One region of the Janthinobacterium sp. Mn2066 genome, then DNA from elsewhere that is predicted to be linked to it. Evidence: predicted binding sites of a transcription regulator. Region 1 holds the regulator's gene; the other holds the start of a gene.

The links. Region 1 encodes FliA, which starts transcription of late flagellar genes. Its sites were predicted from a motif close to CTAAAGTTTNNNNNNNNNNNGCCGNTA; they were not measured.
Region 2: a site for FliA is predicted at 8,478-8,504, ahead of ACL9RI_RS04875 (FlxA-like family protein). Genes of this name have one in related genera too.

What each region holds. Positions count from the first base shown of each region.
Region 1 covers NZ_JBMOUF010000001.1:580,036-591,763, forward strand. Annotated here, with positions in the region: gene ACL9RI_RS02505 (hypothetical protein) at 299-646, opposite strand; gene ACL9RI_RS02510 (pseudouridine synthase) at 897-1,607, shown strand; gene ACL9RI_RS02515 (fumarylacetoacetate hydrolase family protein) at 1,694-2,692, shown strand; gene flhB (flagellar biosynthesis protein FlhB) at 2,949-4,154, shown strand; gene flhA (flagellar biosynthesis protein FlhA) at 4,151-6,247, shown strand; gene flhF (flagellar biosynthesis protein FlhF) at 6,450-7,769, shown strand; gene ACL9RI_RS02535 (MinD/ParA family ATP-binding protein) at 7,762-8,625, shown strand; gene ACL9RI_RS02540 (RNA polymerase sigma factor FliA) at 8,664-9,395, shown strand; gene ACL9RI_RS02545 (flagellar motor protein) at 9,377-10,123, shown strand; gene motD (flagellar motor protein MotD) at 10,129-10,920, shown strand; gene ACL9RI_RS02555 (translation initiation factor Sui1) at 10,961-11,323, shown strand; gene ACL9RI_RS02560 (hypothetical protein) at 11,431-11,728, shown strand, end outside.
Region 2 covers NZ_JBMOUF010000002.1:349,702-361,429, reverse strand. Annotated here, with positions in the region: gene ACL9RI_RS04925 (hypothetical protein) at 1-479, opposite strand, end outside; gene ACL9RI_RS04920 (intradiol ring-cleavage dioxygenase) at 650-1,486, opposite strand; gene ACL9RI_RS04915 (hypothetical protein) at 1,444-1,599, opposite strand; gene ACL9RI_RS04910 (hypothetical protein) at 1,603-2,262, opposite strand; gene ACL9RI_RS04905 (Spy/CpxP family protein refolding chaperone) at 2,298-2,801, opposite strand; gene ACL9RI_RS04900 (response regulator transcription factor) at 2,997-3,686, shown strand; gene ACL9RI_RS04895 (ATP-binding protein) at 3,689-5,206, shown strand; gene ACL9RI_RS04890 (alpha/beta fold hydrolase) at 5,212-6,015, opposite strand; gene ACL9RI_RS04885 (LytR/AlgR family response regulator transcription factor) at 6,130-6,891, opposite strand; gene ACL9RI_RS04880 (sensor histidine kinase) at 6,888-8,042, opposite strand; gene ACL9RI_RS04875 (FlxA-like family protein) at 8,095-8,442, opposite strand; gene ACL9RI_RS04870 (PrpF domain-containing protein) at 8,599-9,813, shown strand; gene dcd (dCTP deaminase) at 9,810-10,379, opposite strand; gene ACL9RI_RS04860 (alpha/beta fold hydrolase) at 10,502-11,302, opposite strand; gene ACL9RI_RS04855 (HAD family hydrolase) at 11,375-11,728, opposite strand, start outside.

The DNA of each region.
Region 1 (11,728 bases):
GCTAAAAGCGGGTAAATTGCCTTGAAAATGACAGGCTGTGGTCTATATTGACACTGTAGTTCATGTCAAGGGAGGGGCGATATAAGTCTACTATGTTGTCGGAAGGCTGGCGAAGCTAGTCAGCACTAACTTGAATGAGTTGGTCTTGGAACTACTTGCCGCATCGACGATGCGGTTTTGAGTGAATTTACATTCCTCACTAAAGTCCCGATGGGGCTTGGTAACGGCGGCGCAATGCCGCCGTTACCTTTTGTGCGGCAAGCTGGCTGCCGCGGGCCGCAGCTCAGCTCAGCTCGGGTCAAGTTGGGCAGTGCAGGCAGGTACTGTCCGGACTGCTCTCGTCCGCCGGGGTGTTGGCGACAGTGGCGTTCTCCGGCGCTTCTGCCTGGGCAAAGCCGCCCGCTTCCAGCCAGCACATGAAATCACATTGCGTCTGTGCCTGCCAGCGCGACTGGCAGGGAAGGGGCGTGCAACTCGCCTTGCAGGGTGTGCCTTCCTGCTGCGTTTGCATGGCTTGCGTCGGTGGCGTGCCGCGCCAGCGCGCCACGGCTAGCCGCACTTTGTGCATCGCGCTCTGTTCCTTGGCGAGACGCAGTCGCATCTCGTGGATGCTGCCTTCCAGGGCAATATGGTCTATGTCATGCATACGCAGCTCTTCTTGGTTCTACCGTTATTCCTAAAGGCCGTTAGGCGGATTCCTAACGAGATTCCAGTTTATCCATGCAATATTCCGAGCGCTTGATATATCTCAAAAGAACTGGCCGCCTGGCTAAAAAAGAGTGCTTGAATTTTGTCTGTTGTTTGCTTTGCCAGCTTGCTTGGCGCCAAGGTCTTGCTTCCTGGTGCAGATGTGCGCCGTCTTCACGCTGCAGGCGCCATCTGTTAAAGTCACGCCCATGAGTAAATTATCCCTAGACCGCATCCTGCAATCGCAGGGCTTTGGCACCCGCAAGTATTGCCGCTCCCTCATCGACGATGGCGATGTCGTCATCGACGGCGTGACCCAGACCAACTATCGCACCACCGTCGAGACGGAAGGCCTGGTGCTGCACGTCTTCGAGGAAGAGTGGGTGTACCACGAACACCTGTATCTCGCGCTCAACAAACCCGCGAATTTCGAATGCTCGCGCAAGCCCAGCCATCACCCTGGCGTGCTGACCTTGCTGCCGGAACAGTTCAGCTGGCGCGAAGTGCAGCCGGTCGGCCGTCTCGACCACGATACGACCGGTATGCTGCTGATGTCCGACGATGGGCCCTTTATCCATGCACAATCGTCGCCGAAGCGTCATGTGCCGAAAATTTACCAGGCCACCACGCAAGAGCCCGTGACCGATGAACTGGTGGCGCTGCTGCTGGCTGGCGTGCAATTGCACGACGAGCCGGCGCCGCTGGCCGCCGTCACTTGCATCAAGCGCGGCGAGCACCAGCTGGAAATCGTGCTGGAGCAGGGCAAATACCACCAGGTCAAGCGCATGCTGGCCGCCGCCGGCAACCATTGCAGCGCCTTGCACCGTTCCGCGATTGGCAGCCTGACCCTGGAATCGCTGGGGATTGCCGAAGGCGAGTGGTGTTATCTGACACCAGCGCAACTGGCGCAGCTGGCCTGATTTCCTTCCTGATAATAAAAGCCGGGAATTCCCGGCTTTTTGGCGTCTGATTGACGCCAATAGCCTGCATCTGACAAATTCCGCCCATGAAATTAGCCACCTTGAATGACGGCACGCGCGATGGCCAGCTGGCCGTCGTCTCGCGCGACCTGAAAACCGCCCATCTGGCCGACGGCATCGCCTCCACTCTGCAGCGGGCGCTCGACGACTGGACCTTTATCGCGCCGCAGCTGGATTTGCTGTACCAGACCATCAATAGCGGACGCGGCCATCGCGCCTTCGAGTTCGATCCTGCCAACTGCATGGCGCCGCTGCCGCGCAGCAGCTTGCGCGTGGCTGGCGTGTCGTATTTGCAGCAGGTGGAGCGGGCCTGCAAGGCGGCGGGCCGCGAAGTGCCGGCCAATTTGCGCGACACGCCGCTGATGTACCAGGGCGCCAGCGACCATTTCCTGGGCGCCCAGGATCCCATCGTGCTGGCCTACGAGCAGTGGGGCATCGATTATGAAGCAGGGATTGCCGCCATCACGGACGACGTGGCCATGGGCTCCACGGCCGACCAGGCGCATATGGGCATCAAGCTGCTGATGCTGGTCAATGACGTGACGCTGCGCAACCTGGCTCCTGATGAGCTGGCCAGCGGCCATGGTTATCTGCAAGCCAAGCCGTCGATGGCGTGCTCGCCGGTAGCGATTACGCCCGATGAGCTGGGCGACGCCTGGCGCGGCGGCAAGGTGTGCCTGCCGTTGCGCTCCAGCCTGAATGGCAAGCTGACAGGCCAGCCCGCCGCCGGCGCCGACATGAGCTTCAATTATCCGCAGTTATTGGCCCACCTGTGCCAGACCCGTTCGGCAGGCGCCGGCAGCGTGGTCAGCGCGGGCGGGGTGGCCAATAAGGAGATGAAGAAGGGCTTTTCCAGCATTGTTGAGCGACGTAACCAGGAGATCATCGCCGATGGTGTGGCCACTACGCCATTCATGCTGTTTGGCGACACGATCCGCATCGAAATGCTGGGCGACGATGGCAAGTCGCTGTTTGGCGCGATTGAGCAGAAGGTGGAGCAGGCAGAAGCGCGTAAAAGTCGGTAGGGGCTCCGAGAAAATGGCCATGGCTGCGTTGCCGCCCCTCGCCGTACTCATCGTACTGTCTTCGGGGCGGCGCCTTGCGCTGACCATTTTTCGGCCCCCTTTAAAGTGGGTGCCTGCGGCACCTTTAAGATAATTGAAAAGCAGGGCATTTACTGCCCTGTTCCGCTGATGGCATGCGCCTTGCAGGCTCGATAATGTCTCATGCCCAGTCCCTCATGCGCCTAGCCAGGCTGCAGGACTTCACCGGAGTTGATTGATGTCGGAAGACAGCGACGCAGAAAAGACCGAAGCCGCGTCACCGAAGCGCCTCGAGCAGGCGCGTGAGGAAGGCGATGTTCCGCGATCGCGTGAAGTGGCCACGTTTACGGTGCTGATGGCGTCCGGCTGCTGCCTGTGGTTTGCCGGCGATTCCATCGTGCGGCGGCTGTCGGCCGTGATGGTGTCCGGGCTGTCGATGGACCGGGAACAGATCTTGAATCCCAATGCGATGATCTTGCGCATCGCCTACGACGTGGGCGCGGTGCTGCTCACCTGCCTGCCGTATGCGGTGGTGATCATGATCGTGGCGCTGGCGTCGCCGCTGCTGGTGGGCGGCTGGCTGTTCAGCTCGAAAGCGTTTACGCCGAATTTCGGCAAGCTCAACCCGATCAAGGGCCTGGGCAATATGTTTTCCAAGAATGCGCTGGTGGAGTTGCTCAAGGCGATCGCCAAGACCATCGTGGTCGGCATCGTCGCCTGGCTGGTGATGCAGCATCACAAGGAAGCGGTGCTGGGGCTGACGGTGGAATCCTTGCGCGTCGGCACGGCCCACCTGGTCAGCCTGCTGATCAGCGCTTTCCTGATCATCGTCGGCGCGCTGGGCCTGATCGCCGCCATCGATGGTCCGTACCAGATGTGGCACTACGCCAATAAAATGAAAATGACCTTGCAGGAAGTCAAGCAGGAGTCGAAGGAATCGGACGGCAATCCGCAGATCAAGGCGAAGATCCGCCAGTTGCAGCGTGAAGCCTCGCGCCGCCGCATGATGGCCGACGTGCCCACTGCCGACGTGGTGGTGACCAACCCGACCCATTACGCGGTAGCGCTCAAGTATGGCGCCAATTCGCGTGGCGCGCCGCAGGTAGTGGCCAAGGGCGTCGATGAAGTGGCGGCCAAGATCCGCGAAGTGGCTGGCGAGAACAAAGTTGCCATCCTGGAAGCGCCGGCCCTGGCCCGTGCATTGTATAAACATACGGATATTGGCGACGAAATACCGGAAGCGCTGTACGCGGCCGTGGCCGAGGTGCTGGCGTATGTGTTCCAGCTGCGCTCGTATGGCAATGGCCACGGCCAGCGCCCCGACAAGCCGAAGCAGCTCGATGTGCCGCCCGAGCTCGATCCCTTGAACCCGGCATCGCAAGTAGCACCACAGACACCCCCTGCGCCCGGCGCGGACGACAAGAATAAAGGAAGTACACCATGAACGGCGTCACCATGCCAGCCTGGCTGAGCGGATTGAAGGGCAGTGCCAGCAAGGGCATCGCCGCGCCTGTCATCATCATCATGCTGCTGGCGATGATGGTGCTGCCGCTGCCGGCCTTTATCCTCGACATTTTCTTCAGCTTTAATATTGCCCTGTCCATCATCGTGCTGCTGACGGCGCTGTACACCGTCAAGCCGCTCGATTTCATGGCTTTCCCGACGATTTTGCTGGTGTCGACCATGCTGCGGCTGTCGCTGAACGTGGCTTCCACCCGCGTGGTGCTGACGGAGGGCCATACGGGCGCCGATGCGGCCGGCAAGGTGATCGAGGCTTTCGGTCACTTCTTGATCGGCGGTAACTACACGGTCGGTATCGTCGTGTTTATTATCTTGACCATCATCAACTTTACCGTGGTCACCAAGGGTGCAGGCCGTATCGCCGAGGTGGGCGCCCGCTTCGCGCTGGATGCCATGCCCGGTAAGCAGATGGCGATCGACGCCGACCTGAATGCCGGCCTGATCGGTGAAGACGAGGCGCGCCGCCGCCGCACGGAAGTGGCGCAGGAAGCCGAATTCTATGGCGCCATGGACGGCGCCAGTAAATATGTGCGCGGCGATGCCATCGCCGGCATCATGATTACCGTGATCAACATCGTCGGCGGCCTGATCGTCGGCCTGGTGCAGCACGACATGGGCTTTGCCGATGCATTGAAGAACTACACCCTGCTGGCCATCGGTGACGGCCTGGTGGCGCAGATTCCTTCGCTGATCATCTCCACGGCGGCTGGTATCGTCGTCTCGCGCGTAGCCAGTGAGCAAGATATTGGCGCCCAGCTGGTAGGTCAATTGTTTGCCAAGCCGCAAGTGCTGTACATCACGGCCGGCATTATCGGCGGCATGGGCTTGATACCCGGCATGCCCAACCTGGTCTTTCTGTTGCTGGCGGGCTTGCTGGGCGGTTCCGCCTACCTGATTACCAAGGCGGCGGCGAAGAAAAAATCCGATGCCGAAAAACCGGCCGAGGTGCCGCAAGCCACCGTGGCGCCCGAGCAGGAAGAAGCCAGCTGGCAAGACATCATGCCTGTCGATACGCTGGGCCTGGAAGTGGGCTACCGTTTGATCCCGCTGGTGGATAAAACGCAAGGCGGTGAATTGCTCAAGCGCATCAAGGGCATCCGCAAGAAATTCGCCCAGGAAGTGGGTTTCCTGGCGCCGCCCGTGCATATCCGCGACAACCTGGAATTGAAGCCATCGGCTTACCGCATCACGCTCAAGGGCGTGGAAGTGGGCGTCGGCGAAGCCTATAACGGCCAGTTCCTGGCGATCAACCCCGGCATGGCCAGCGGCACCTTGCCCGGCATTGCCACCAACGACCCGGCCTTCGGCTTGCCGGCTACCTGGATCGAAGCGGGTTTGCGCGACCAGGCGCAATCGATGGGCTATACGGTGGTCGATGCGGGCACGGTGGTCGCCACGCACCTGAATCACCTGATCACCTCGCATGCCTCCGAATTGCTGGGCCGCGCGGAAGTGCAGTCCCTGCTCGATCACCTGGGCAAGGAGTCGCCGCGCCTGGTGGAAGACCTGGTGCCGAAGATGCTGTCGCTGTCGACCCTGCAAAAAGTGCTGCAGAACCTGCTGATGGAAGGCGTGCATATCCGCGACATGCGCACCATCATCGAATCCCTGGCCGAGCACACCGTGCATACGCAAGACCCGAACGACTTGACGGCGCTGGTGCGGGTGGCGCTGGGCCGCGCGATCGTGCAGCAATTGTTCCCTGGCGCGGCCGAGTTGTCCGTGATGACCCTGGACAATCGCCTGGAGCGCCTGCTGATGCAAGCCATGGGCAATGGCGGCGATGGGACGGGCATCGAGCCCGGCCTGGCCGACACCATCGCGCAACAAGCTGGGCTGGCAGCCCAGCAGCAGGAAGCGATGGGACTGACGCCCGTATTGCTGGTGCCGGCGCCCCTGCGCGCCCTGCTGTCGCGCTTCCTGCGCCGCGCCCTGCCGCAACTGAAAGTGCTGTCGCATGCCGAAGTACCGGAAACCAAGACGATTCGCGTCACCAACCTGGTGGGTGCCCAATAATTGTTCAATTTCCCCTTCGGCAACTGAATAACGGGCACTTTCCCATCCTTTTCCTTCGATCATCTTCCCCTGAGATCGACAATAATCGATACTGTCCGAGTGATCCGTGTCTCATATTGAAGACTGCACTCAAGCAACAGGAGTCGATGATGGCCATACAGTCCAGTTCAGCGCGTGTAACCCAGATGATGGGAGGCCGGCCATGAATGTGAAAAAATTTACCGCCGCGACCTCGCGCGATGCCTTGCGCCGCGTGCGCGAAGCGCTGGGCCCGGATGCCGTGATCCTGTCGAACCGCCAGGGCGATGGCGTGGTGGAAATTCTCGCGCTGGCCAATGACGACGCCGCTTCGCTGGCCTCGCCGCCGGCCGCCTCGGAAATGGCCCAGCCGCGTCCCCAGTTGCATACCCAGTTTCCTGCACCGCAGCGTCCGGCTGCCAGTGCCAGCCCAAGCCATCATGCGCCGCGCCACGCACCGGCCAGCGAGACGATGGACATGGCCCGCATGCAGCAGATGATGGCCAGCGCTTTGGCGCACGTCAAGGAAAACGCCGCCGCCGAGATGAGCGGCATGATGAATGAAATCCGCGCCATGCGCGGCATGATGGAAACCCAGCTGGCAGAAATCTCCTGGGGTTCCACGCAGCAGCGCCAGCCGCAAAAGGCCGTGGTGCTGCGCGAAATGCTGGCGGCCGGTTTTTCGGCCAGCCTGGCGCGCTACCTGATCGACAAACTGCCGGCCGGCCTCGATGGCGCGCAAAGCATGCGCTGGATCAAGACGGTATTGAACCGCAACCTGAACACCATGGCCAATGAAGACGCCATGCTGGAGCAGGGCGGCGTGTTTGCCCTGGTCGGCCCGACCGGTGTCGGCAAGACCACCAGCACGGCCAAACTGGCGGCCCGCTGCGTGATGCGCCACGGCCCTGAAAAGCTGGCCCTGATCACCACCGACGCCTATCGTATCGGCGCCCATGAGCAATTGCGCATCTACGGCAAGATCCTCGGCGTGATGGTGCATTCGGTGAAAGATGAAGCCGACTTGCGCATCGCCCTGAAAGAATTGAAGAACAAGCATACGGTGCTGATCGATACGGTGGGCGTGAGCCAGCGCGACCAGATGGTGACCGAACAGGTGGCCATGCTGTCGGGCGCCGGCGCCGACGTCAAGCGCCTGCTGTGCCTGAACGCCACCGCCACCCAGGAAACCCTGAACGAAGTGGTGCGCGCCTATCAAGGCAGCGGCCTGGCCGGCTGCATCATGACCAAGCTCGATGAAGCCGCCTCGATCGGTAACGTGCTCGACGTGGTGATCCGCCAGAAACTCAACCTGTTTTATGTCTCGAATGGCCAGCGGGTGCCGGAAGACCTGCACCTGGGCGACCGTGGCTACCTGGTCGACCGCGCGTTTAAACTCAAGCGCGATGCGGCGGCCACCCAGTTTTCCGACGCCGAACTGCCGCTGCTGATGGCGCAGGCGGTGGCCCGCAACCATGAGGCGCGCGGGGGACACCTTGGCTAATTTTGATTTCGACCAGGCCGAAGGCTTGCGCCGCATGCTGGGCGGCCCGCAGCCGCGCGTGCTGACGGTGTTGTCGGCCACGCCGCAGGATGACAAGGGCGCCATGCTGATCAACCTGGGCGCGTCGCTCGCTTATACGGGCAATGAAGTGCTGCTGCTGGACGCCAGCGGCAGCAGCGAAGGCGTGGCGGCGCGGCTGGGCCTGGCGCATGGCGCCAGCCTGCTCGACGTGGCGCGCCAGCAGTGCGGCCTGAACCAGGTGATCCATGCTGTACCGCAGGGTTTTGGCGTGGCCACCCTGGGGGCGCGCAACTATCAGATGGATAGCCCCGACTTTGCCACCAATGACGAATCGCGCCGGCTGGCCAAGACCTTCGAAGTGATGGCGCGCCAGACCGGCATCGTGCTGGTCGATGGCGTGGTCGGCGAGAGCGGCGCCTGCTTTCCCGTGCCGCTGATGGCCACTTCCGACATCGTGGTGCAGGTGTCGGGCAGCGCCGCCTCGATCACGGCAGCGTACAGCCTGATCAAGCGTTTGAGCCAGGAACTGGGACGCCGTCCCTTCGGCATCCTGGTGACGGGTGCTTCCGAACCCGAGGCAAAGGTGGTATACGATAATATGGCGCAGGCGGCGAACCGCTACCTGGCCGTGAAACTGACATCGATGGGCTCGGTGCCAGCCGATGAATACCTGCATCGCGCGGCGCGCCTGGGCCGCAGCGTGATCGATGCATTTCCGCTGGCTGGCGCGTCGGTGGCGTTTCGCGCCCTGGCGGAACGGCTGGCCCGTTCGGCGGCGCCGGTGCTGGGCTCCACTTTGTATCAGACGGGGAGTGCACACCATTTCAGCGCCTGAATCGATTAGCAGCACATATATAGAACAATAAGCAGCCTATGTACACGGTCAAAGGGAAATCGAACAAAGACTATCTGCTAACGGAACATATTCCGCTGGTGAAGCGTCTGGCGCACCATATGAAGGCCAAGCTGCCTCCATCGGTCGAGGTCGACGACCTGATCCAGGCGGGCATGATCGGCTTGCTCGATGCGATCACCCGCTACGAAGAAACCCATGGCGCGCAGTTCGAGACCTATGCCGTGCTGCGCATCCGCGGCGCCATGCTCGACGAGCTGCGCACCAGCGACTGGCTGCCGCGCAGCATGCGCCAGAACATGCGCAAGATCGAAGAGGCGATGAGCATCCTGCAGCAGCGCCTGGGCCATCCGCCGACCGAGTCGGAAGTGGCCAAGCTGTTGAAAATGCCCCTGGCCGATTACCAGGAAATGCTGGGCGAGGGCGGCGGCCACCAACTGGTGTACTACGAAGACTTTCATGACCCGGACGGCAATGACAGCTTCCTCGACCGCCATTGCGTGGACGAGGACAGCGACCCCTTGCGCTCCCTGCTCGATACCGATTTCCGGCAGTCCGTGATCGACGCCATCGACGCGCTGCCGCCACGCGAGAAAATACTCATGGGCCTGTACTACGAAGAAGAGCTGAACCTGAAGGAGATCGGCGCGGTGATGGGCGTATCGGAATCGCGCGTCTCGCAGCTGCATACCCAGGCCGTCGCGCGCCTGCGCGCAACCTTACGGGAGCAGGCGTGGACTGGTCCAGCGTAATCGGGCTGCTGCTGGCCGTCGCCGGCCTCCTGGTCGGCCAGGCGCTCGAAGGCGGCAAGATGGCCTCGCTGCTGCAGCCGGCCGCGTTTGCCATCGTGGTGATCGGCACCTTCGGCGCCGTGCTGCTGCAGACGCGGCTGCGCACCTTCGTGCGTGGCCTGGAAATGCTGCGCTGGGTGTTCAAGCCGCCGGCCGACACGCGCGCCGCGCTGTCGCGCGACATCGGCCTGTGGAGCCTGACGGCGCGCCGCGACGGTCCGCTGGCGCTGGAGCGCCTGATGGAAAACACGGCCGACCGTTTTAACGCCAAGGGCTTGCGCATGATCGTCGACGGCATCGCGCCCGACAAGCTGCGCCAGCTGCTCGACGTGGAAATCACCGCCTATGAACTGGCCGAGCGCCAGGCCGTCAAGGTGTGGGAATCGGCGGCCGGCTATTCGCCCACCATCGGCATCCTGGGCGCCGTGCTGGGCCTGATCCACGTGATGGAAAACCTGACCGACCCGAGCAAGCTCGGCGGCGGCATCGCGGTGGCGTTTGTGTCCACCATTTATGGCGTGGGCCTGGCCAATCTGCTGTTCCTGCCGGTCGCTAATAAACTGAAGGCCATCGTCACGCGCCGCGTGACCCAGTATGAAGTGACGGCCGCCGTGTTCTACGACATCGCCACCGGCGACCATACGCGCATCATCGAAGAGCGCGTATCGAGCCTGCTGCACGAGCACTGACCATGATGCGGCGCGCGCGCAGGAAGTATGACGAAGAGCCGGACAACCAGGACCGCTGGCTGATTTCCTATGCCGACTTCATTACCCTGCTGTTCGCCTTCTTTGTCGTCATGTACGCGCTCTCCTTGGTCAACGAGGGCAAATACCGCGTGTTTTCAGACGCCATCGGCGAGGCCTTCGGGCTGAATAAAGGCGCGCCGCCGCTGATCATGGAAGCGCCGCAAGCGGTCGCCTTGCCCAACCCGGCCCTGAAACGCCGCGCCGAAGCGATCCGCCGCGAACGCGAGCACATGACGCGCCTGGCGCAGGACCTGACCTCGACCCTGGCGCCGCTGGTCAAGGAAGGCAAGGTGCGCGTGACGCAGACCAGCCGCGGCGTCAGCGTGGAAATCAATGCCAGCGTGCTGTTCGACCCGGGCGCCGCCGCGCTGACGCCGGAGTCCGACCAGGCCCTGCGCGCCGTGGCCGTGCTGCTGAAGGACGATAGTCACGACGTGCAGGTGGAGGGCCACACCGATATCCAGCCGATCAGCAATTCGAATTTCGCCTCGAACTGGGAATTGTCGGCCGCGCGCTCGAGCGCCGTGGTGCGGCTGTTTATCGCCAGCGGCGTGCAGGCGTCGCGCCTGACGGCCGTCGGCCACGCCGACAATATCCCCGTGGCGCCGAACGACACGCCGGAAGGGCGCGCCCGCAACCGCCGGGTTGCCGTGACGATCTTGTCCGGCATTCCCGAAACCGTGACGGAAGTGCCGACGCCGCCGGCTGCGCCTGTACCTGCACCGGCGCCCCGCTAGCTTGCTACAATCGCGGCCTTTCTTTTACTTTATCTTCATCATGAAAAGCAGTTCCCTGGGCGGTCTTGTGTATTCCACCGAAACGGGCCGCATGTGCCCAGCCTGCCGCCAGCCGGTGGGGCAATGTATATGCAAGGCCAACGCCAAGGCTGCGCCTGCCGGCGATGGCCAGGTGCGCGTGTCGCGCCAGACCAAGGGTCGTGGCGGCAAGAGCGTCACCGTGGTAAAAGGCCTGGCGCTGGACGCCGTCGCGCTGGCCTTGCTGGGCAAGCAATTGCGCAGCCAGTGCGGTTCGGGCGGCACGGTCAAGGAGGGCGTGATCGAAGTGCAGGGCGACCATGTGGATGCCATCATGGCGGCGCTGTTACTTGCAGGACACAAAGCGAAAAAAGCGGGCGGCTAAGTATCTTTTTGGCATGCGGCTGTGCTAACTTGTGGTTGTCATCATTTAGCCACTTTGTCATGCCAGCCAAAACCACCGTTGTCCTTGTTGTCTCTGCTGCAGTATTGATGTTGGTCTACACCTATGCTCCTGGACCAGGCGATGGCGCACCGGCGGCGCTGCAGGTATCGAAAGTCCGACGCAGCCTGTCTTCCTATTTCAATCCGGGCGCCGATGCCGCTTCCGCATCGGCCGTGGCGCCTGCCGCCCCGAGCCTGGGCGCGCAGCTGGAACGCCTGGCCGCCAGCGGCAATCCCGACGATGCGGATGCGGCCTACCATCTGCTCGATGATTGCATTTACTTCAATGCAGAGGGGCACTTGCCTTCAGTGGAATTTGCGCGGGGCAGCGAATTGACGGCAGGGG
Region 2 (11,728 bases), on a different contig from region 1:
CTTTTCTGCCCCCTTGCCGCCAGCTGTCCGAGTAGCCCTGGCGCCAGCTTGCGGGCTACCTGCAGCAAGGCCGTTTCCACCTGCTCCCCTGGCGCCTGGAGACTGCCGCTGCTCTGAGCCAGCGCCGCGGCGACCGCAGCGATCAGGTCCACAACGTGGCGCGCCAGCGCAAATTCGCGGTCTTCCGGGCTGAGGCCTTCCAGTTCCAGGCCGAAAATACGCGCGGCCCGCTGCTGGCCGCTGCCGTGCAGCGGCAGCAGCGGCGCTATCAGGACGCCCAGCAGCTGGCGCAGCGGGCGTTGCCAGGTATTGCCAGCCAGCATCTGCGACAGGAAAGCGTCGAACTGGCGCGGCCCCGCCACCTCCAGCAGCCTGGCCGCCAGGACCAGCCCATCCTGTTGCAGCAACGCAGACGCACGGCTGCCGCCAGGCGGCGGCATTTCCAGTTCAGGACGATAGGCAAGCAGGCGGCTGGTCATGGCAGGCTCCGGCAAATGACAAAGGGCGGGACAGTGGTCCTGCCTTCCTGTTGCAAGGGGCGTGCCAGGGAAGATGAGGCCATTGCGAGCGATACGGCGAAACGGGTTTCGCCAGTGCTCATGCACTGCCGAAAGACGGCGAAACGTGTTTCGGCGCCAGTGGCTAGTCGTCAGCCATTGATGGCGATACGCAAGGTGGCCACATAACCATCGGCAGCATTGCCCGTCAAACGGGCCGTCTGCAGGCTGCTGGCCGGGCCGATGCTGCCGCTGCTGTCGCCAAGCTGCGCCAGGTTCGCCACGCTGGCCTGATAACCGCTGGCCGCATAGATCTGCTGCAGGGGCGCCCTGGGGAAGGTGAAGTGTGAAGTCTTGATGCGGTTGCTGCCGCTGGCCGCCTGCACCAGGCTGGGATAGATTTCCAGGTGTACATGCGGCATGCTGCCTGGCTGGCAAGCCGGAAAGATGGTGGTAAAGGCCAGCATGCCGTCAGCATCCGTTTCCTGCAGTCCACGCAGATAATTCTGCCCTGCCAGCGCGCTCGAATACAGGGAATAGCGGCCTTCGCGGTCGCAATGCCATATATAAATGGCGTAGCCGGCCAGGCTGGCGCAGCCGGCGCCGGCATTGAGCAGCTGCAGCCGTATGCTCAGGGGTACGCCCGTGGCCACTGCCGTGCCGCCGTTGAAGCTGCTGCGGATGTCGCTGCGCACAATGCCGGGCTGGTTCAGCACATTGATGATGCTGCCGGCATAGGTATTGCTGCCGTCGGCCGGATACGGCCCCGCCATTTCTTCGCGTATCACGGCGCAAGCCCCTGCCGATTCCGTGACATCCGCCGCCTCCAGCGCGCTCGCCGGCGCGGTGGCGTCGCTGGCGCCGCCGCAGCCGATCAGGGGCAAGGTCGCCGTGCCCACCAGCATCCAGCGCAGCAGCCGGCGCCGTTCTGCCTGGCGCCGGTCCATCATTTCGACCCTGGATGCCAGGTCGACAACAGGTGTATCCATACATATTCCATCAAATGGGGCAAGCTGGCCAGCGCCGGACTGAGGCTGGCGCACAGGAACAGCAGGCGCCTGGCGGCTTGGCTGAACGTGACGCTGGCTGGCTTGCGCTCCATGGTTTACGCCGTGGTGTTGACCAGGTTGCCGGCCGCTGGCAGGCTGGTGGCGCCGCTGGCGCCGCCCAGGCTGCCCGACAGCGATTGCAGGAAACTGCCCAGCTTGGCATTGCTACCGTCGCTGCTGCCGCTCAGTGAGGTCAAGAGATTGGCGAAGCTCGATTGCAAATCGCTGACGCTGCTGTCGCTGCCCGTGCTGCTACCGTCGGTGCTGCCGGTGCTGTCTGTGCTGGACGACAATTTCTGCATCAGGCTTTGCAAGTCCGACTCGATATGGCCGGGTCCGCCCCTGCCGCCGCCGTGGTGGCCGCCTTCGCCGGCAACCTTGCCCTGGCCTTCAGCCTGGCCGGCACCCTGCGCATGCAGGCTGCCCATCAATTGATGCAAAAAGGCGCCCAGCGCCTGGCCCGCATCGCTGCCGCTGGCGGCGCTGGTGCTGCCAGCGGTGCTGCTGTCCGTCGTGCTATCGCTATCGGTATTGGGTACGGTCACGCCGATCGATGACAGGGCGCTGGAAATCGCATCCAGGAAACCGTTGTCATCGGGCTTTTGCGGCGGCGTGCCGCCCGTGGCGCTGCTTGCAGCGCTGGCCGTGCTGCCGTCGAGGCGATTGAAGGCGTTCAATTGCAGGTTGCTGCTGGACGATAAGGCGCTGATGCTCATGTTGTATTCCCCTTTTTATAATAGATAAGGCTTGATTACACAGGTGCCGGCGGACGTGGACGCTGTCCCTGGCGGCCAGGACCGCCCTCGTGGCGCGCTTGACGGGCGGCCAGTTGCGTGCGCTGTTCCGGTGTCAGCAAAGCCAGCAGTTGCTGTTCCAGCCGCGCATGTTCCAGGCTGATCCTGGCAGTGGCTTGCGCTGCGGTATTGGCCAGGGTGGCGGCCTGGGCGTCATCGTATTGGGCGGAAGCGGCCAGGGCGCGCAATTGCGCATGCGCCTTGAAGGCGATTTTCTTTTGCTCGTGCAACAGCGGTTCCTGGGCGTAGGTCGCGGCAAATACCTTGTCCTGCTGCGCCTCGGTCAATTCGATGCCGCGCAGGAAAGCTGGCACGCCGTCGCCAGCATGGCCCGGGCCGTGATGCCCCATGCCGGTGCCGGGACCGAGGCCAAAGCCAGGCCCCTGCTGCGCCTTGGCCGTCAGCGGCGCGGCCAGGCCGGCCGACAGCAGCAGGAACAGCATCGTTTGTCGATGTTTCATGGGATTTCCCTCTCGTTTTGATGAAGATTGATTGTCCGGTGCTGGCGTGTAAAGCAACGTTAGTACTAAGTAAAAGCATGTAAAGGAATGTGAGCGCTTGTGTGTAAAACCGCGTAAAACGCTGTGTAACACCCGCCGATTGGCTGCTATCATCGGGACAAGACAATCTGTGAACATGGGAAAGACGCGCAAAGGATGAGCAAGGTACTGCTGATAGACGACGATGTGGAGCTGGTAGGCATGTTCCAGGAATACCTGGAACAGGAAGGCTTTGCGGCGCGGGCCGTGCATGACGGCGAAACCGGCTCGGCCGAAGCGCTGACAGGCCTGTACGCCATCGCCGTGCTCGACGTGATGATGCCGCGCATGAACGGCCTGGAAACCTTGCGCCGCATCCGCGCCGGCAGCAATATGCCGGTCCTGATGCTGACGGCGCGCGGCGACGATACGGACCGCATCGTCGGACTGGAGCTGGGCGCCGACGATTACGTCACCAAGCCGTGCACGCCACGCGAACTGACGGCCCGCATCCGCGCCATCCTGCGCCGCTCGCAGGCGGTGCAACCAGACAATTCCGGCGCCGCGCCCCTGAGCGTGGGCCAGTTGACGATGTGGCCGCAGCAGCGCCGCGCCGCCTGGGCCGGCACCCATCTGGAACTGACCAGCACGGAATTCAATTTGCTGGAAGTGCTGGTGCGCCAGGCAGGCAAGCCGGTCAGCAAGAACCAGCTGTCCGAACTGGGACTGGGCCGTCCCATGGCCCGCTTCGACCGCAATATCGATGTACACCTGAGCAGCCTGCGGCGCAAGCTCGGCTGCCTTTCCGATGGCCGTTCCTGCCTGCAGACGGTGTACCGGCTAGGCTATCAGCTGATCAAGGAATAAGCGTGGGACGCCTGTTCTGGAAGTTTTTCCTGTGTATCCTGCTGGCCCAGTTTGCCGCCACCATCGGCATCGGCGGCACCTTCTGGCTGAAAAATCGTGCTGCCCAGCAAGAACGCCTGCTCGATATCGATACCAGCCCGCCCGCGCAGATGGCCATCGATGCGGCTGCCGCCACCCTGGAGTTTGGCGGCAGCAATGCCCTGCGCCAATTGCTGGTGCAAACGGAACACCTGCGCGTGTATGCCGTCAATGCACAAGGCCACGAATTGCTGGGCCGTCATGTCCAGCCAGCGACCCTGGCCAAGGCGCGCGCCATGCGGGCACAGCACATGGGCCGGCGCGTGGTGCGCGAACTGGAAGGCGCCGATGGCGTGCGGCTGCTGCTGTTCCTGCCGTATTCCGAACATTTCCGCAGCTTCGATACCGGCGGCGCCCGCGATACCCTGCAAGCCATCGTGATGGGCGATCCCCGCACCATGCCGCCCGGCCGCGCCTCCGCTGACGCCAGCGCACCGCCACCGGGCGCCATGGCAAGCGCTCCCTTGGGCGGGATGAATGGCATGCGCGACATGGGCGGCATGCCGTCCGGCCCGCGCATGATGACGCCTTACCGCAGCTTCATTCCCGTGGTGGCCGCCACCGTGGCCAGCCTGCTGTTCGCATTCTTGCTGGCCTGGTATTTCGCCCGTCCCATCCGCGACCTGCGGCTGGCCTTCGAAGGCGCGTCCAGCGGCGACCTGGCGCCGCGTTTCCGCAACAAGCCGGGCGGCGACGAATTGAATGACCTGGGCCACGATTTCGACCGCATGACGGGACGCCTGCAAAACCTGATGGATAGCCAGACGCGGCTCTTGCATGATGTCTCGCATGAATTGCGCTCGCCGCTGGCGCGGCTGCAGGCCGCCATCGGCCTGGCCCACCAGCAACCCGAGAAAATGGCGGCGTCGATGGAGCGCATCGAACGCGAAAGCGTGCGCATGGATAAGCTGATCGGTGAATTGCTGACCCTGTCGCGGCTGGAAGCGGCGGCCGTCAACCCGCTCAGCGAAGACTTCAGCATCGCCGACTTGCTGCACGACATCGTGGAAGATGCCCGCTACGAGGCAGGCGGACGCCAGATCAGCATCAGCCTCAGCGGCGACGCCGATATCGGCGAAGCCATCGTGACGGGCCAGGCCGACCTGCTGGGCCGGGCGGTGGAAAACGTGGTGCGCAACGCCATCAAGCACAGCCCCGACGGCGGCGCGGTGGAAGTGGCAACTTCGCTGCTCGACGGCGGCCGGCAAGTGCGCATCGCCGTGCTCGACCAGGGTCCCGGCGTGGCGGCAGCCGACCTGGGCGCCATTTTCGAACCCTTCTTCCGCGCCAGCAATACACAAAAATCCACCGATGGCCATGGCCTGGGCCTGGCCATCGCCCAGCACGTGATCGGCGCCCATGGCGGCACGATCACCGCCGGCAACCGCAGCAATGGCGGGCTGAGCGTAGAGATGATCTTGCCGGCAAAGATGCCAGGCTGATTGCTTTAATCTGATGCGCCGGAGCTGGTCAACATCTGCAAGATGGCCTCGCTCACCACCTCCGGCGACGTCAGCGCCATCTGATGGCTGGAGTCGACTACCACCGTCTGCGCTTTCGGGTATAGCGCGCGGACGGCATCACGCGTGGCCTTGTCCATCCGGAACGCGCCAAAATCGACGGCAATCGCCGTCTTCGACACGGGTTGATTGACCAGCCTCACCATCGGTTTGTCATCGATTGCAGGCAGGCGCAAGACCATCTCGCCTGTTGCATCGATCTGTTCGATTTCGCGCCACACCGAACGTGAAAAGAACAGCTGGCCGGCGATACGCGTCAGCAGGGGAAACTCTTGCGTCCCCTTCACCATGCGCGGATACAGCGCATCGATCAGCACCAGCGCTTTCACTTCCTGCGGATAAGTCCTGGCAAACAGCTGCATATACAAGCCGCCCAGCGAATGGCCGACCAGCACATACGGCGGCTTCAAGTCCTTCTGGCGCAACAGGCTGCGCAACTCCTCGACCACGGTGCGGCCATCGCGTGGCGTGGTAGCGGCCGCGCTATGGCCGTAACCGGGCCGATTGTACACAAAGACGGAGGCCTCCTGCGCTATGCGTTCGGGCACCGTGCCCCATGCGGCGATGGTGCCGCGCGAACCACTCTCGAACACCACCACGTCGCTGGAACCGGGATGGCGCAATGTGAGCGACTCCACCTGGCGCCCGTCAATAGTATCGATCAGTGGCGTGGCAGGCGCAGCCTGGACCGCGCCGGCGAGGCAAAACAGCATCGGTATAGCCTTGAACATCGGTGTCTCCATCAAAGAAAACACCAGCATGGCAAAGGCCGCCGGACAAAGCACGGCCTGTGCGACGAATCGACAGCCGGCGCGACGGATGGCAAGCGGGCCAGTTGAACGCCGCTACATGGCCTTGAACAGGTGGACGAAAGCGCGGCTGACGGGCAGCTCGCCAGCGTGGCCGCGCATGCGCAGGAATAAACGGCTGGCGGCATCGCGGCGCGTGCCTTCCAGCCAGGCCAGGTTGATCACGGTAGAACGGTGTACCTGCCAGAACTGCTCGGGATCGAGCTGGCTGGCCAACTCGCTGACGGGCGTGCGTAGCAAAAATTCGCCATCGACACTGGACACCACCGTGTACTTGTCATCGGCGTGGAAAAAGCGCACCGTGGCAACGTCGATATGGTGCGTACGCTCCCCCTGGGAAGCGAGTAGATAGCGCAAACGGGGACGCGGCGTGAGGGTGAACGCGGCCGCCCCCGTCAACTGCTGCAAGGCTTGCGCCAGGGCCGCCGTGGGGAGCGCTATGGCGGGTGCTGCACGCAGGCGCGCCACCGTGCGGGCCAGCCTTTCCGTGCTGACCGGCTTGAGTACGTAGTCGAGCGCGGCATGTTCGAAGGCCTGTAGCGCAAAGGCATCAAACGCCGTGACGAACACCACCCGCGTATGCCCTTCTATGCCTTGCGCTACCTCCAGGCCGGTCAGGCCAGGCATGTCGATATCAAGAAACGCGATATCGGGCTCCAGCTCGGCGATGCGCGCGGCCGCATCGATGCCATTGCGCGCCAGATGGACGATGTGCAGTTCGGGCCACAGGGATAGCAACTGGTCGCGCAAATACTGCGCCAGATGCGGTTCATCGTCCGCGATCAGGGCGCGCATCATGCTGCCGCCTGCGCCACTGTGGTGCTTATACTGCAGCGGTAAGGCAGTTCCAGCATGGCTTCGGTGCCATCATCGCACTCGCGCAAGATCAGGCTCGCCTGCGTGCCAAACTGTGCCAGCAGGCGCGAACGCAGATTGGCCAGCGCCATGCCATTGCCCGGGCGCAGGCGTTTGCGGGGCGCCGCCAGACCGACACCATCATCAAGGATGCGCACCAGCAACCGCCCTTCACTCACCGCTGCATGGACAAGTATGCTGCCGCCATCGAGCTTGGGCGCCAGTCCATGTTCGATGGCATTTTCCACCAGCGGCTGCAGCATCAGCGTCGGCATCTGGGCCAGCCGCGCTTCTTCGCTGGCAGTGATGCTAAAACGCAAGCGCTGCTCCATGCGTATCTGCTGCAGGGACAGATAATTGCCTGCCATCTCGAGTTCCGCTTCCAGGCTGCTGTCGCCCTGGCGCAACTGGCCCAGGCTGGCGCGCAGGTAGCCGGAAAACGTCTCCAGCATCCGTTTCGCCCGTGCCGGTTCGACATCCATCAGGCTTTGAATATTGGCCAGGGTATTAAACAGGAGGTGGGGTTCGATCTGGCCCTGCAACAGGCGCAGTTGCGCCTGCGTCACCTGATTCTGCAATTGCTGCTGGCGCAGCCGCGAGCGCCACCAGGCCCAGTTGGCAGCCATCAGCAACAAAATAAACACCGCAAATTTGGTCAGCGCGGCAGGCAGGGAAATAAACATGCCCCACAGCTTGAAATCTAGCAGCATGGGCACGATGGTAAAGCCGACCGTCATGCCCAGGATGATGCCTGTCAGGGACAATCCGCCCAGCATCATGCCGGCGCGGATATCGCGCACCTGCGACATGCGCTGCAGCAGCGGTTCGGGCAGGTAGCGCTCGGCAACACGCAGTACACCGAACAGTGTCCAGACGATGCACAGGCAGATGCCGATATTGGGCAACAGCGACGCCCACCACCAGCCGGGGCGCTCCACCCGGCCAAAAATGGCGACGAAACTCATCAGACCCAGTGCCAGGGCGACCGCAAGCACGGATGCGCCCAGCAGGCGCGTAATGGTCGAGACTTCATGTTGCGGGCGCAGCTCCCACAGGGATCGCCAGCCCAGCATCAAACTTGCTTTTCTTGTCATGCCCCTAGTGTACCGGCCACAAGCCTTGCTGGCGAGCAAAAATCCGGCACTCTCAGGCGTAAGTATCGATCACGCTACCCAGGGTAGACGATACCGAGCGGACCTGGCTGGTGCTGGTGTCGGCGCCGTCGGGCGGCGGCGTCGTCTGCTGGGCCGTTTGTTGCGCGGCGGCAGCCTGCAATTGGGCAATCTGCGCCTGCAAGGCAGCGATCTGGTCGGCCAGCTGCTGCTGCAGCTTTTGCGTGGCGTCCGTCTGCTGGCCCTTTTGCGTATCGTCCAGCTGCTTTTGCACGGCAGTCATTTGCCTTTGCAGTGTGGCAATTTGTGAACTATTGCTACTGCCCGTACCGCTGCTGACGACGCCGCTGGCGCCGCCTGATGATGAGATTGCTGAAACCATATACCCTCCTGATGCCACTGACTGGCCCCTTTATTTATCGGCCAGGGCGGCGGCAAATGAATGGGCCAACGTGTAAAGCCAGGTAAAGACGGCGTCGGCTAGTGATATGGCAAGAAAGCTGGCACACTGGAGCTTGCTCTTGCCAACGCTCCCATCATGCCCGCCCTGCCAGACTTCCACCCCCGCCTCCATGCAGGCCAAATCGAGTTTCCCGTCCACCATATGCGCGGCGGTACGTCCACCGGACTGGTGCTGTGGGAAGCGTATCTGCCGCCGCAGCAGGACTTGCGCGAGGAATTGCTGCGCCACCTGATGGGCGTGCCGCAAACGGGGGCGCAGCCGGGCAACCGGCAAATCACGGGCCTGGGCCGGGGTCCCGCCACCAGCAACAAGGTATTTATTGCCGATGTGGAACAACATGCGGGGCAAGCACGGCTGGTCAGTACCCTGGCGCAACTGGCCAGCGAACATGGTCATATCGACTGGAGCGTCAATTGCGGCAATATGTCGTCGGCCCTGCAACTATGGGGCATCGACACGGGCTTGCTGGCATCTGAAAGCTTCGGCCCGCAGGAAGTGTCCATCCGCAACACGAATACGGGCGTGATCACCACCTCGCGCATGACGCAGCTGGCCGATAGTGGCTATGCCACGGCAGCCATTCCCGGCGTGCACGGCGCATTTCCCGCCGTCGACCTGTTCCTGCACGACCCGGTGGGGGCGAAAACGGGCAAGCTGCTGCCGACCGGCTCAGTGCAGGATGTGATCGGCGCTTATACGGTCTCTTGCGTGGACGTGGCCGTGCCGATGGTGATTGCCGACGCGGCCCAGTTCGGCAAGACGGCGCAGGAACCGATACGGGAACTGGAAGCGGACGCGGCTTTCATGGCAGCCATCCGCTCGGTCTGGATCGCCACAGGTTTACGCATGGGCTTGCGGCGCCGCGATGGCGCCCTGATGACCCAAGACGAGCTGGCGCGCAGCGAAACCATCCCCAAGTTCTGCATTATCGGCCCCGCGCAGGCGGGTGGCAACCTGGCCGCGCGCTACTTTACGCCGCAAACGGGCCATGCCTCGCTGGCCGTCTCGGGCGGCTGTTGCCTGGCGGCCGCGACACTGATCCCGGGCACGGTGGCGCACGCGATCGCCCGGCAAGTTGCGCCAGTGACTGGGGAATATGGGGAGTTCCAGGTGGGAATAGAAAATCCTGCCGGCATCCTGGATACGACCATCGTCGCGCGCCAGGTGGACGGCCAGATCGGGATACTGAGCGCAGCTTACCGGCGCAGCACGCAAATCTTGCTGCGCGGCCATGTGCCGCTGTACCAGGCCTCGCAGCAATTGCAAGCCTGGTTCAGGGAGCTGAATTAGGTTTTAGGCAAGGTGACGCCGACCTGGCCCTGGTACTTGCCGCCACGGTCCTTGTACGAGGTTTCGCACACTTCGTCGGATTCGAAGAACAGCACTTGCGCCACGCCTTCGTTGGCGTAGATCTTCGCTGGCAACGGGGTGGTGTTGGAAAACTCCAGGGTGACATAACCTTCCCATTCCGGTTCGAACGGCGTCACGTTGACGATGATGCCGCAGCGCGCATAGGTGCTCTTGCCCAGGCAAATCGTCAGCACATTGCGCGGAATGCGGAAATACTCGACGGTGCGGGCCAGCGCGAACGAGTTCGGCGGAATGATGCAATAACCCTTGCCCGAGACATCGACGAAGTTATTGGCGTCAAAATCCTTGGGATCGACGATGGTGGTATTGATGTTGGTAAACAGCTTGAATTCGTCGGCGCAGCGGATATCGTAGCCATAGCTGGACGTGCCGTAAGAAACGATGCGGTTACCGTCGCGCTGTTTGACCTGGCCCGGCTCGAACGGCTCGATCATGCCCGTTTGTTCCGCCATGCGGCGTATCCATTTATCGCTTTTAATCGTCATCGCAGGGGTTTCTTTCTAGAATATCGGTGGCTGGGCGGCGCAGCCAGTACAGGCGCGGCCCGAATGGCAGGATTTTACGCGAAAAGCCGGCGTTTTTGGCCCCCTTCCCCTGAAATTCCTTGCTAGTGCTCTGCCAACAGGGCCGTGATCATCTCATGCACGGCTTGCGCCGCCAGTTCGGGGGTTTCCATGGGAAACAAATGCCCGCCCGGCAACTGGCGAAAAAACGGCCCCACCAGCTTGCGCGTGGCGTCCAGGCCCGCCTGCCGGCTTTCCACCGATTCCGTGCCGCCGATAAAGCCGATCGGCACGGGAAAATCACCTTGGACCAGGCTGCCGATATGATGCGGCAAGCTGCGGTAGACGGCGGTTTCCACTTCGCGCGTAAAACGCAGTTGCACGCCGTCCGGATGAGGCGCCAGGCCGCTGGCGATATAGTCGTCCAGCACCTGCGGCGCCCAGGCGGCGAACATATCCTTGGCGGCAAAGTGCGCGTACGTGGCTTGCGCATCGGGCCACAGATAGCGGCGCTTAGCGGAAAAACGGGCCGGCGAATAACGTTCGCCCAAGGCCGTATGGCGCACCAGGCGCAGCAGCAAGGCGCGCCAGCCCGACACCACGGGCGAGTCGAGCAAGACCACGCAGCGCACCAGGTCGGGCCGCGCCTTGGCCGCCATCAAGCTCAGCATACCGCCCAGCGAATGGCCGACCAGGATCACGGGGCTGCTGTAGCGGCGTTCCAGGTCGGCAATCAGTTCCTGCTGCAATGCCGGCCAGCCCGTGCTGACGGGGTAACGGGGGTCGTGGGCATGCATATCGAGCGCCTGCACAGCGTAATGCGCGCCCAGCAAGCCGAACAGCTTGCGATAAGTGCCGGCAGGATAGCTATTGGCGTGGGCAAAATGCAGTGAAGGCAGTGTCATCGTGTGGGCTGATCGGTGAACGTGATGGCCCATTGTAATGGCGTGCCGGCAACATCAGCCTGAGGGAAGACTCTAATTACTGACCGGCTGGCCAATAAAGGAAGCCAGCACGACACCCAGCTCATCCATCGACTCGACGACGCAAAACGCGTCGTCAAACGCATAATCGCGGTTCATTGCGTTGCGCAGCACGATGCATGCCAGGCCGGCCGCGTTGGCGGCGCGCAAGCCACGGGGAGAATCTTCCACCGCCACGCAATGGGCCGGGTCCAGCCCCAGCTTTTGCAAGCCCAGCAGGTAGCCGTCGGGCGCCGGCTTGCTGTTCGCATAGCTTTCACGGGTCAGCACGAAATCGAAATACGGCAGCAAGCCGGTCGCCGCATGGCTGATCTGGAAATGCTGCTCGTAGGCACTGGTCACCACGCC